DNA from 4 places in the Cumulibacter manganitolerans genome. Region 1 is predicted to be linked to each of the others. Evidence: riboswitches for the same ligand, from Rfam matches in the RefSeq annotation. Region 1 holds a riboswitch; each other region holds the start of a gene.
The links. Region 1 has a riboswitch for S-adenosylmethionine ahead of F8A92_RS05725 (flavin reductase family protein). Riboswitches for the same ligand answer to the same signal wherever they lie in the genome.
Positions count from the first base shown of each region.

Region 2: another riboswitch for S-adenosylmethionine. It lies ahead of F8A92_RS02030 (hypothetical protein); the one in region 1 lies ahead of F8A92_RS05725 (flavin reductase family protein).
Region 3: another riboswitch for S-adenosylmethionine. It lies ahead of F8A92_RS05360 (LLM class flavin-dependent oxidoreductase); the one in region 1 lies ahead of F8A92_RS05725 (flavin reductase family protein).
Region 4: another riboswitch for S-adenosylmethionine. It lies ahead of F8A92_RS11005 (bifunctional o-acetylhomoserine/o-acetylserine sulfhydrylase); the one in region 1 lies ahead of F8A92_RS05725 (flavin reductase family protein).

Region 1 covers NZ_WBKP01000010.1:23,990-26,163, reverse strand. Annotated here, with positions in the region: gene F8A92_RS05730 (indolepyruvate ferredoxin oxidoreductase family protein) at 1-600, shown strand, start outside; SAM riboswitch class I at 665-757, shown strand; gene F8A92_RS05725 (flavin reductase family protein) at 1,020-1,496, shown strand; gene sfnG (dimethylsulfone monooxygenase SfnG) at 1,535-2,174, shown strand, end outside.
Region 2 covers NZ_WBKP01000003.1:115,510-117,683, forward strand. Annotated here, with positions in the region: gene F8A92_RS02025 (acyl-CoA mutase large subunit family protein) at 1-434, shown strand, start outside; gene F8A92_RS02030 (hypothetical protein) at 550-915, opposite strand; SAM riboswitch class IV at 950-1,061, opposite strand; gene F8A92_RS02035 (maleylpyruvate isomerase family mycothiol-dependent enzyme) at 1,170-1,916, shown strand; gene F8A92_RS02040 (co-chaperone YbbN) at 1,948-2,174, shown strand, end outside.
Region 3 covers NZ_WBKP01000009.1:50,335-52,508, forward strand. Annotated here, with positions in the region: gene F8A92_RS05355 (CaiB/BaiF CoA transferase family protein) at 1-579, opposite strand, end outside; SAM riboswitch class IV at 712-826, shown strand; gene F8A92_RS05360 (LLM class flavin-dependent oxidoreductase) at 1,118-2,174, shown strand, end outside.
Region 4 covers NZ_WBKP01000027.1:7,631-9,804, forward strand. Annotated here, with positions in the region: gene F8A92_RS10990 (amidase) at 1-178, shown strand, start outside; partial or broken gene F8A92_RS10995 (transglutaminase-like domain-containing protein) at 244-480, shown strand; gene F8A92_RS11000 (cold-shock protein) at 551-754, opposite strand; SAM riboswitch class IV at 984-1,101, shown strand; gene F8A92_RS11005 (bifunctional o-acetylhomoserine/o-acetylserine sulfhydrylase) at 1,147-2,174, shown strand, end outside.

The DNA of each region.
Region 1 (2,174 bases):
TACGCCGCGCGCTACGTGCAGTTCGTCGAGAAGGTCCGGGCCCGCGAGGCGGCCGTCGCGCCGGGCTCGACGGCGCTCGCCGAGAACGTCGCCAAGCAGCTGTACAAGCTGATGGCCTACAAGGACGAGTACGAGGTGGCCAGGCTGTCGCTGGACCCCAAGCTGCGCGCCGACATCAAGGCCACCTTCGGCGAGGACGCCTCGTTCGCGTTCAAGCTGCACCCGCCGATGCTGCGGGCGCTGGGCATGGACTCCAAGATCGCGCTGCCGCAGCCGGTCGGCGAGGCGGCGTTCAAGGCTCTGGTCAAGATGAAGCGCCTGCGCGGCACGCGGCTGGATCCCTTCGGCAAGGCGGAAGTACGGCGCGTCGAGCGCGCTCTCATCGACGACTACCGCAGCGAGATCGACGGGCTGCTCGGCACGCTGAGCGCGGCGAACCTCCCGGTCGCCGCGCAGATCGCCGACCTGCCGGACATGATCCGCGGGTACGAGGAGATCAAGCTGGGCAACGTCCGGGCCTATCGCGACCGGCTCGCGACGCTGCGCTCGAACTACGCCCGCACGAGTACGTCCGGGAAGGCGACCGAGGGGGTCCAGTAGCGCGGCGATGTGACGACGATCGCGAGACAGTTGACCGCGGGGCGGATGGCGTGCTCGAATATGCGCACCATCCAGAGCGGCTGAGAGATCTGGCTCGACGACGCCGCAGCAACCACCCCGATCTCGGGACAGGTGCTCACGCCAGGATCGATGGAGGACTCCATGCGCCACACCGCCCCGCCGCGGTCGCACCATCCGCACCTGCGCATCTTCGTGGACCTCATGCGCCGCGGCGTCGGCGACTGTTGCTGACGCCCGCCTAGCACCGCCTCCGTCTCTCGCGCGCGCCGCGCGCCGCCTTCTTCTCGGTTCGATCGCCTACCCGGCGGTCGATCCTCGCGCATCATCTTCACGTCTGGTTCCGAATTCCCATGTGCATCGCCTGCCCTCCCGCCTCCGTCCGCCCCTTCGAACGCGCCGTGGCCCGCTCGGTGTTCCGCCGCGCCGCCTACCCCACCTGGATCATCACCGGCTCCACCGACGACGGCCCCGTGGGCTTCACCGCGACCTCCGTCGTCTCGGTCTCCATGGAGCCACCGCTGGTGAGCTTCAACCTCAGCCGGACGTCGTCGTCGATCGGCGCGATCCGCCGCGGCGACCGGATCGCCGCGCACCTGCTCGACGCCGCGCAGACCGACCTTGCCGGCCGGTTCTCGCGGGACCCCTCCGCGCGGTTCCCCGACGACGGCAGCTGGCGACCGGACAGCAACGGCCTGCCGGCGCTCACCGACACCTGCGCCCGCCTGGTCCTCGTCGTCCGCGAGCTGGTGGAGGCCGGGGACTCGTACGTCGTGCTCGCCGCCGTCGAGAAGGGCTCGGTCAACTCGGCGGTCCCGCTGCTGCACCACCGCGGCGCGTTCACCCCCGGCGACCGCCTGCTCCCGTCCGCCTCCTAGCCCAGCCGCTTTCCCATCATGAAAGGGATGTCATCCTCATGACCTCCGCACCCCTGCACTTCGCCTACTGGGTCCCCAACGTCTCCGGCGGCCTCGTCGTGTCGAACATCGAGCAGCGCACCAGCCACAGCCCGGCGTACAACATCGACCTGGCCCGCACCGCCGAGCAGGTCGGGTTCGACTACGCGCTCACCCAGGTGCGCTACCTCGCGTCGTACGGCGCGGACGCGCAGCACGAGTCGGTCAGCTTCTCGCTGGCGCTGCTCGCGGCCACCGAGCGGCTGAAGGTGATCGCCGCCGTCCACCCGGGGCAGTGGCCGCCGCACGTGCTCGCCAAGCTCGCGGCCACCGCGCAGGAGACCACGAACGGCCGGTTCTGCCTGAACGTCGTCTCCGGCTGGTTCAAGCGCGAGTACACCGACCTCGGGCTCGACTGGCTCGATCACGAGGAGCGCTACCGGCGCAGCGAGGAGTTCATCGAGGTGCTCCGCGGGCTGTGGGACGAGGACGGCTTCACCTACCGCGGCGACTTCTACCGCACCCGTGACGTCACGTTCCGGCCCCAGCCGAAGGTGGCGCCCGAGGTCTTCCAGGGCGGCAACTCGACGTCCGCCCGCGCGATGGCGGCCCGCCTGTCGGACTGGTACTTCATGAACGGCAACACCGTCGACGGCGTCC
Region 2 (2,174 bases), on a different contig from region 1:
GGATCGGCGGAGGCGAGGAGGCCAACCACGAGATCGGGCCGGTCACCTCCGGTCTGCTGCGCGGCATCGAAGAGGGCTACTTCATGTCCGAGATCGCCGACGCCGCGTTCATCTACCAGGCGTCGCTGGAGAAGGGCGACAAGAAGGTCGTGGGCGTCAACACCCTCACCCAGACCGACGAGGAGGAGCTCGAGATCCTGCGGATCAGCCACGAGGTCGAGCTCGAGCAGCGTCGGGTGCTGGCCGAGCGCAAGGAGGGGCGCGACGAGGGACGGGTCCGCGCGGCCCTCGACGAGATGCTCGCGGCCGCGCGTGGCTCGCAGAACATGATCCCCTCGATGCTGGAGGCGTGCCGCGCCGAGGCCACGCTCGGCGAGATCTGCGACGCGCTGCGCGACGAGTGGGGCGTGTACCGGGAGCCGGCACGGTTCTAGCCGTCGTCCAGCGGCGGTCGCCGGAATCTGCGCAGCGGGCTTCGCAGGTGAAAGCGGGGAAGCTTCCCCGCTTTCACCCACGAAGCCCGCTTTCGCTGTGTGGGGGAAGGGCCGGCTACTCCTGCGGCGGCCGGTTCACGGCGATGCCGGTGCCGTCGGCGACGGAGGTGATGGCGGTCTGCGGCACCCGCAGCGCGGTGAATCCCCCGGACTCGATCCGCACGTTGATCCAGGTGCCGCCGAGGTCGACGGCGTGCAGGCCCTCGTGGACCCGCGCCGGGGCGCCGGCGGTGACGGCGAGCTCGCGGTCGTGCCACACCTCGACGGTCGGCTGCTCGGCGAGGTAGGTCAGCGTCAGCCGCCCGGTACGCCGGTCGTAGCCGTCCACCACCGCGTCCCGCCAGCCCCACCAGGTCTCCCCGAGCTGGCGGCCGTGGATGAAGTGCATCCGGTAGCCGGGTGCGTAGACGTGCTGGTCCATGGTGACCTCCTTCGTGCGCGGACGCGGAGTGTCCCGTCCGTCGTTCCGCTCGCGAGGGATCGCGGGCGGCCGGTCTGTCTCCGGAGCACCCGCGACGGGCGGGTTGCTGCCTGGCCAGCCGGAACTTTCCGCCAGGGCTCTGGACCTACGCCGAGCGTACGACGCCCGGGCGACAAGTTTTCGGTGCGCGCCCGTGGGCGGGTTCGGACGGACCGACCTGGGACGACGCGCACGGCGGTAACTAGGCTGGGGTGATGACCACCGTGCTGTCCCACGACACCTACCTCGCGGCGCTCGAGCGCTCGGCGGCGCGGCTCACCGAGTGCGCGCGCCGAGTCGGTCCGGACGCCGACGTCCCGTCGTGCCCGGGCTGGCGGGTCGGCGACCTGCTCGCGCACCTCGGCGGCGTGCACTCCTGGACCCGCGGCATCATCGCCGGCAACGGGCCCCGGACGCCGCGCGACGAGCCGTCGGGCGAGCTCACCCAGTGGTACGCCGACCAGGCCGGGGCGCTGGTCGAGGCGCTGCGCGCGGCCGACCCTGCCGCGCCGTCCTGGTCCTTCGGCAGCGACCGATCGGTCGGCTTCTGGATCAGGCGGCAGCCGCACGAGGTCGAGATGCACCGCGTCGACGTCGAGCTCGCCGGCGGCAACGCCGTCGCCTACGACGTCGAGCTCGCGGCGGACGGCGTCAGCGAGGTCCTCGACGTGATGGTCCCGAGGCGGCACGCCGACCAGCCCGCCGCGGTGGGTGCGCCCATCCGCCTGGTCGCCGCCGATACCGGCGACTGGTGGCTGCTGCTGCCGAGCGAGCGCACCGGTGTGGTCGACTACCGGCACGGCACCGGCGGCTCCGCGCCGCAGGAGGCGGCGGTGACCGCCACCGCGTCGGCGTCCGACCTCGTCACCGGCCTGTGGCGGCGCACGCCCTCCGACCGCTGGCAGATCGACGGCGACCGCGCCGTCCTCGACGCCCTGCTCGCCTCGGGTCTCACCCCCTGACCCAGCAGTCCGACCACGAAAGGACCCCCAAGTGACCAGGCCCCGCCCCCGTCCCCAGGCCCAGCAGGCCGCGCTGTCCGCGGCCCTGTCCGGAGCCGTCGACCTCAGCGGCCTCAAGGCGCGTGCCGACGCGGCGCGCTCGCAGGCCGGCCAGTCGGCGCTGCAGGCCGATGCCACGGAGCAGCCGCCCGCCTCGGGCGCCCAGCCGCCGTCGTCCGGCGCGCCCGACGCCGCTCCCGCCGGCGGCCAGGGCGGCCA
Region 3 (2,174 bases), on a different contig from region 1:
CACGCCCTGCTCGCCGGCCACGTGGTAGGCGTGCCACATCTGCGGCGCGATCGGCGGCGTGTCGTAATGCCCGTCGGGCTCGGGGTCGTACCCGGAGTTCATCGCCATCCCGCCAAGAGCCAGATGCACCAGATCGCTGCCGAGGAACCCGGCCCAGGGGCCGTCCTCGCCGAACGGGGTGATGCGCAGGTACACGAGCCCTGGGTTCGCCCGCGACAGCGCGTCGTGGCCCAGCTCGCGGTCGGCGAGGTAGCTGCCCGGACGCGCATCGATCACGACGTCCGCATGCTCGGCGAGGCGGGCGAACGCCTGCCGACCCGCCGGCGTGTCGAGATCGACGCTGACCGAGCGCTTGGCGACGTTGTAGTGCCAGAAGTAGAGGCTGCGCTCGGGGTGCGGCTCGTCGCGGTAGAAGGGGCCGTACCGGCGGGTGTGCTCACCGCCGAGCGGCTCGATCTTCACGACGTCGGCCCCGAGGCCGGCCAGCAGCTTGCCGGCGTACTCGCCCGCCTCGTCGGCGAGCTCGAGGACCCGCAGGCCGCCCAGATAGGTGTCCGTCGCCGGCCGCGCCTCGCTCATCTGCCTGCCTCTCCCGATCTCGTCCCTGCCCCGAGCCGACTACGCCCCGGGGAAGATGTCAACGTCATCCCACGGACGTGATGCCGCCCACAAGGGTTGGCGATCCGCGAATCGTCGTTTACTGTTCAACGAGGTCACGAGAGTCGCCGTCAAGCCCTGGCTCGGCGACCAGCAACCCCCGTCTCGCGGAGGGGTGCTCCAGGTGAGGACCGGGCCGGATCGCACGAGCGATCGGCAAGCGCGAGATCGCCGATGCGGAAGGAGAAGCCAGTCATGGACGCCACGTCTGGTATCCACGCCGCACACTCCCGGCCGCTGGCCGGTCACGAAGCCGCGTGGCGGCTGTACGTCGACCTGGCACTCGTCGCCAGCATGCGCTGTCCGCGCTAAGAGCGCGTTCCAGCCCGACGTTCGCTTCACACATCACCTGAGGGACACCTCCGTCCCGTCGCAGCCGCGGCACCGATTCCGCTTGCGCGCTCGACACGCCTTCCTTCTGCGGCGGTGATGTGCCCTTTCACCACGAGGTGCCTCCACCATGTCCACCAACCCCCCAACTCTTTCGCGCCCTTCCGAGAACATCGGGCTATCCGTCGCCCTCGACGGCGCTGGCTGGCATCCGGCCGCCTGGCGCGAGCCGGCGGCACGGCCCGCGGACCTGTTCAGCACCGCCTACTGGGCCGACCTCGCGGCCGAGGCGGAGCGCGGTCTGCTCGACTTCGTCACCATCGAGGACTCGCTCGGTCTGCAGTCCGATCACTTCGGCGGCCCACCCGACTCCCGAACCGACCAGGTTCGCGGCCGTCTCGACGCCGCCCTGATCGCCGCCGCACTCGGGCCGGTCACGTCCTCGATCGGCCTGGTGCCGACGGTCACGACCACCCACACGGAACCCTTCCACGTCTCGAAGTCACTCGCCACGCTGGATTTCGTCAGCCACGGCCGTGCCGGCTGGCGCGTCCAAGTCTCCAGCAAAGCACACGAAGCTGAGCATTTCGGACGGCGCCAGATCCCCGCTATAGGTCGGAACTGGGAGTCTGACGATGCGTCCCGTCGCGTGGTGCGCGAGCTGTTCGACGAGGCGGCCGACGTGATCGAGGCGGTTCGCCGGCTGTGGGACAGCTGGGAGGACGACGCGGAGATCCGCGACATCGCCACCGGCCGCTTCATCGACCGCGGCAAGCTGCACTACATCGACTTCGAAGGGCCGGCCTTCAGCGTCAAGGGGCCGTCGATCACCCCTCGACCGCCACAAGGCCAGCCGGTCGTCACCGCGCTCGCCCACGCCCAGATCCCCTACGAGCTGGCGGCCCGCGGCGCCGACCTCGTGTTCGTCACGCCCCAGACCGTCGACGAGGTGCCCGGGATCATCGAGCAGGTCCGGTCGGCCGAGGCGTCCGTCGCGCGCACGGGCACACCGCTGCTGATCAACGCCGATCTGCTCGTGGTGCTGGACCACACCGAGCAGGCGGCACGCGACCGCCGCCACCGTCTCGACGACCTGGCCGGCTCGGCGCTGCAGTCCGACGCCGCGATCATCGCCACCACGCCCGAGCGGCTGGCCGGCCTGCTGATCGAGTGGGCCGACGCCGGCC
Region 4 (2,174 bases), on a different contig from region 1:
GACCCAGCAGCCCGCGGCCTCGATCCCCTGCGGACTCAGCGACGGGCTGCCGGTCGGTCTGCAGATCGTCGGCCGGCGCAACGACGACGCCCTCGTGCTGCGCGCGGCGGCGGCCTTCGAGCGCGCCGCCGGCGGGTTCGCCGAGCTGTCGGAGAATGGGACGCGGCTCGCCGTCTGAGGCGGCCCGGAAGGATCGCATGAAACGCACGGAGCAGGTGTACCTCCGGCCCAGCCGGTACAGCGAGTGGACGTGCTGTTCCACGTCGCGCAGTCCGAGTTCGGCAGCGCCAGGGGGTGTGCCGCGACTTCGCGCACCTCGTCATCGCCCTGCTGCGGGGGATGTCGGTCCCCGCACGGCTGGCCGCGGTCTACGCGCCGGGGCTGGACCCGATGGACTTCCATGCCGTCGCCGAGGCGTTCGTCGACGGCCAGTGGTGGCTGCCCGTCGAGGACCGCACCGCCCTGATCCCGCTGCTCTGACCCGGACCGCCGAAGGGCCCGCACCGAGACTCGGTGCGGGCCCTTCGGGCAGATCAGAGGGTGATGCGGGTCAGCCGACGATGCGGACCTGGTCGGCCTGCGGGCCCTTGTCGCTCTGGGTGACCTCGAACTCGACGCGCTGGCCCTCGTCGAGGGCGCGGTAGCCGTCCATGACGATCGCCGAGTGGTGGACGAAGACGTCCTGGCCGCCGTCGACAGCGATGAAGCCGAAGCCCTTTTCGGCGTTGAACCACTTCACGGTTCCCTGTGCCACGTGCACTCCTGATGTGATGCTGGGTTCAGGCCCCACGGTTGCCGGGCCCGGGTCTTGCTCCCCGCACACACACTGCAGGTGCTGAACGACGACCGGCGCTCACGTTACCGGGAGCGCGCTGGCCGGTGCGATTGACAACGGGTAACAAAACCACAACGTCATCGGGACCTTCCGGCGAACGACGCCCCGGCTGCCGGGCCCCGATCCGGTGTCGTATAAATTTGAACCAGGTCACGAGATCCAGCGACAAGCCCCGGCTGGCTGGACGGCAACCCTCCACCTGCGGTGGGGTGCTCCGGGTGAGGACCGGGCAGGCGATCAGGTCCGATCGCCTGCAAGCGCGGGTTCTTTCGGCATCGAAGGACCCCTGACCTCCACGGGAGAGAACTGTCATGAGCACCGCCCCTGAGAACTGGTCGTTCGAGACCAAGCAGATCCACGCCGGCCAGACCGCCGACGAGGTGACCGGCTCGCGCGCGCTGCCGATCTACCAGACGACGTCGTTCGTGTTCAAGGACGCCGAGCAGGCCGCGGCCCGCTTCGCCCTCAGCGACCTCGGCCCCATCTACACCCGCATCACCAACCCCACCCAGGAGGCGGTCGAGGGACGGATCGCCGCCCTGGAGGGCGGCGTGGGCGCGCTGCTGCTCGCCTCCGGGCAGTCGGCGGAGACGCTGGCGATCATCAACGTCGCCGAGGCCGGCGACCACGTCGTCGCCTCGCCGTCGCTGTACGGCGGCACCTACAACCTGCTCAAGCACACGCTGCGCAAGCTCGGCATCGAGACGACCTTCGTCACCGACCCGACCGATCCGCAGTCCTGGAAGGACGCCGTCCGCGACAACACCAAGCTGTTCTTCGGCGAGACCATCGCCAACCCGTCCGGCCAGATCCTCGACATCGAGGCGATCGCCGCCGTCGCGCACGACGCCGGCGTCCCGCTCATCGTCGACAACACGATCGCCACGCCGTACGTACTCAACCCGCTCTCGCACGGCGCCGACGTCGTCATCCACTCCGCGACGAAGTACCTCGGTGGCCATGGGACGTCGATCGCCGGCGTGATCGTAGACGGCGGCAGCTTCGACTTCGCGCAGCACCCGGAGCGCTTCCCGAACTACAACCAGCCCGACCCGTCGTACAACGGGCTGACCTACGCCAAGGACCTCGGCGTCGGCTCGGCGTTCGGGGCGAACCTGTCGTTCATCCTCAAGGCCCGCGTGCAGCTGCTGCGCGACCTGGGGCCGGCGATCTCGCCGTTCAACGCGTTCCTCGTCTCGCAGGGCATCGAGACCCTCAGCCTGCGGATGGACCGGCACCTGGAGAACACCCGCAAGGTCGCGGAGTTCCTGCAGGGGCACCCGCAGGTCGAGAAGGTCATCTGGTCCTCGCTCGAGGGCTCGCCGTACTACGACCTCGC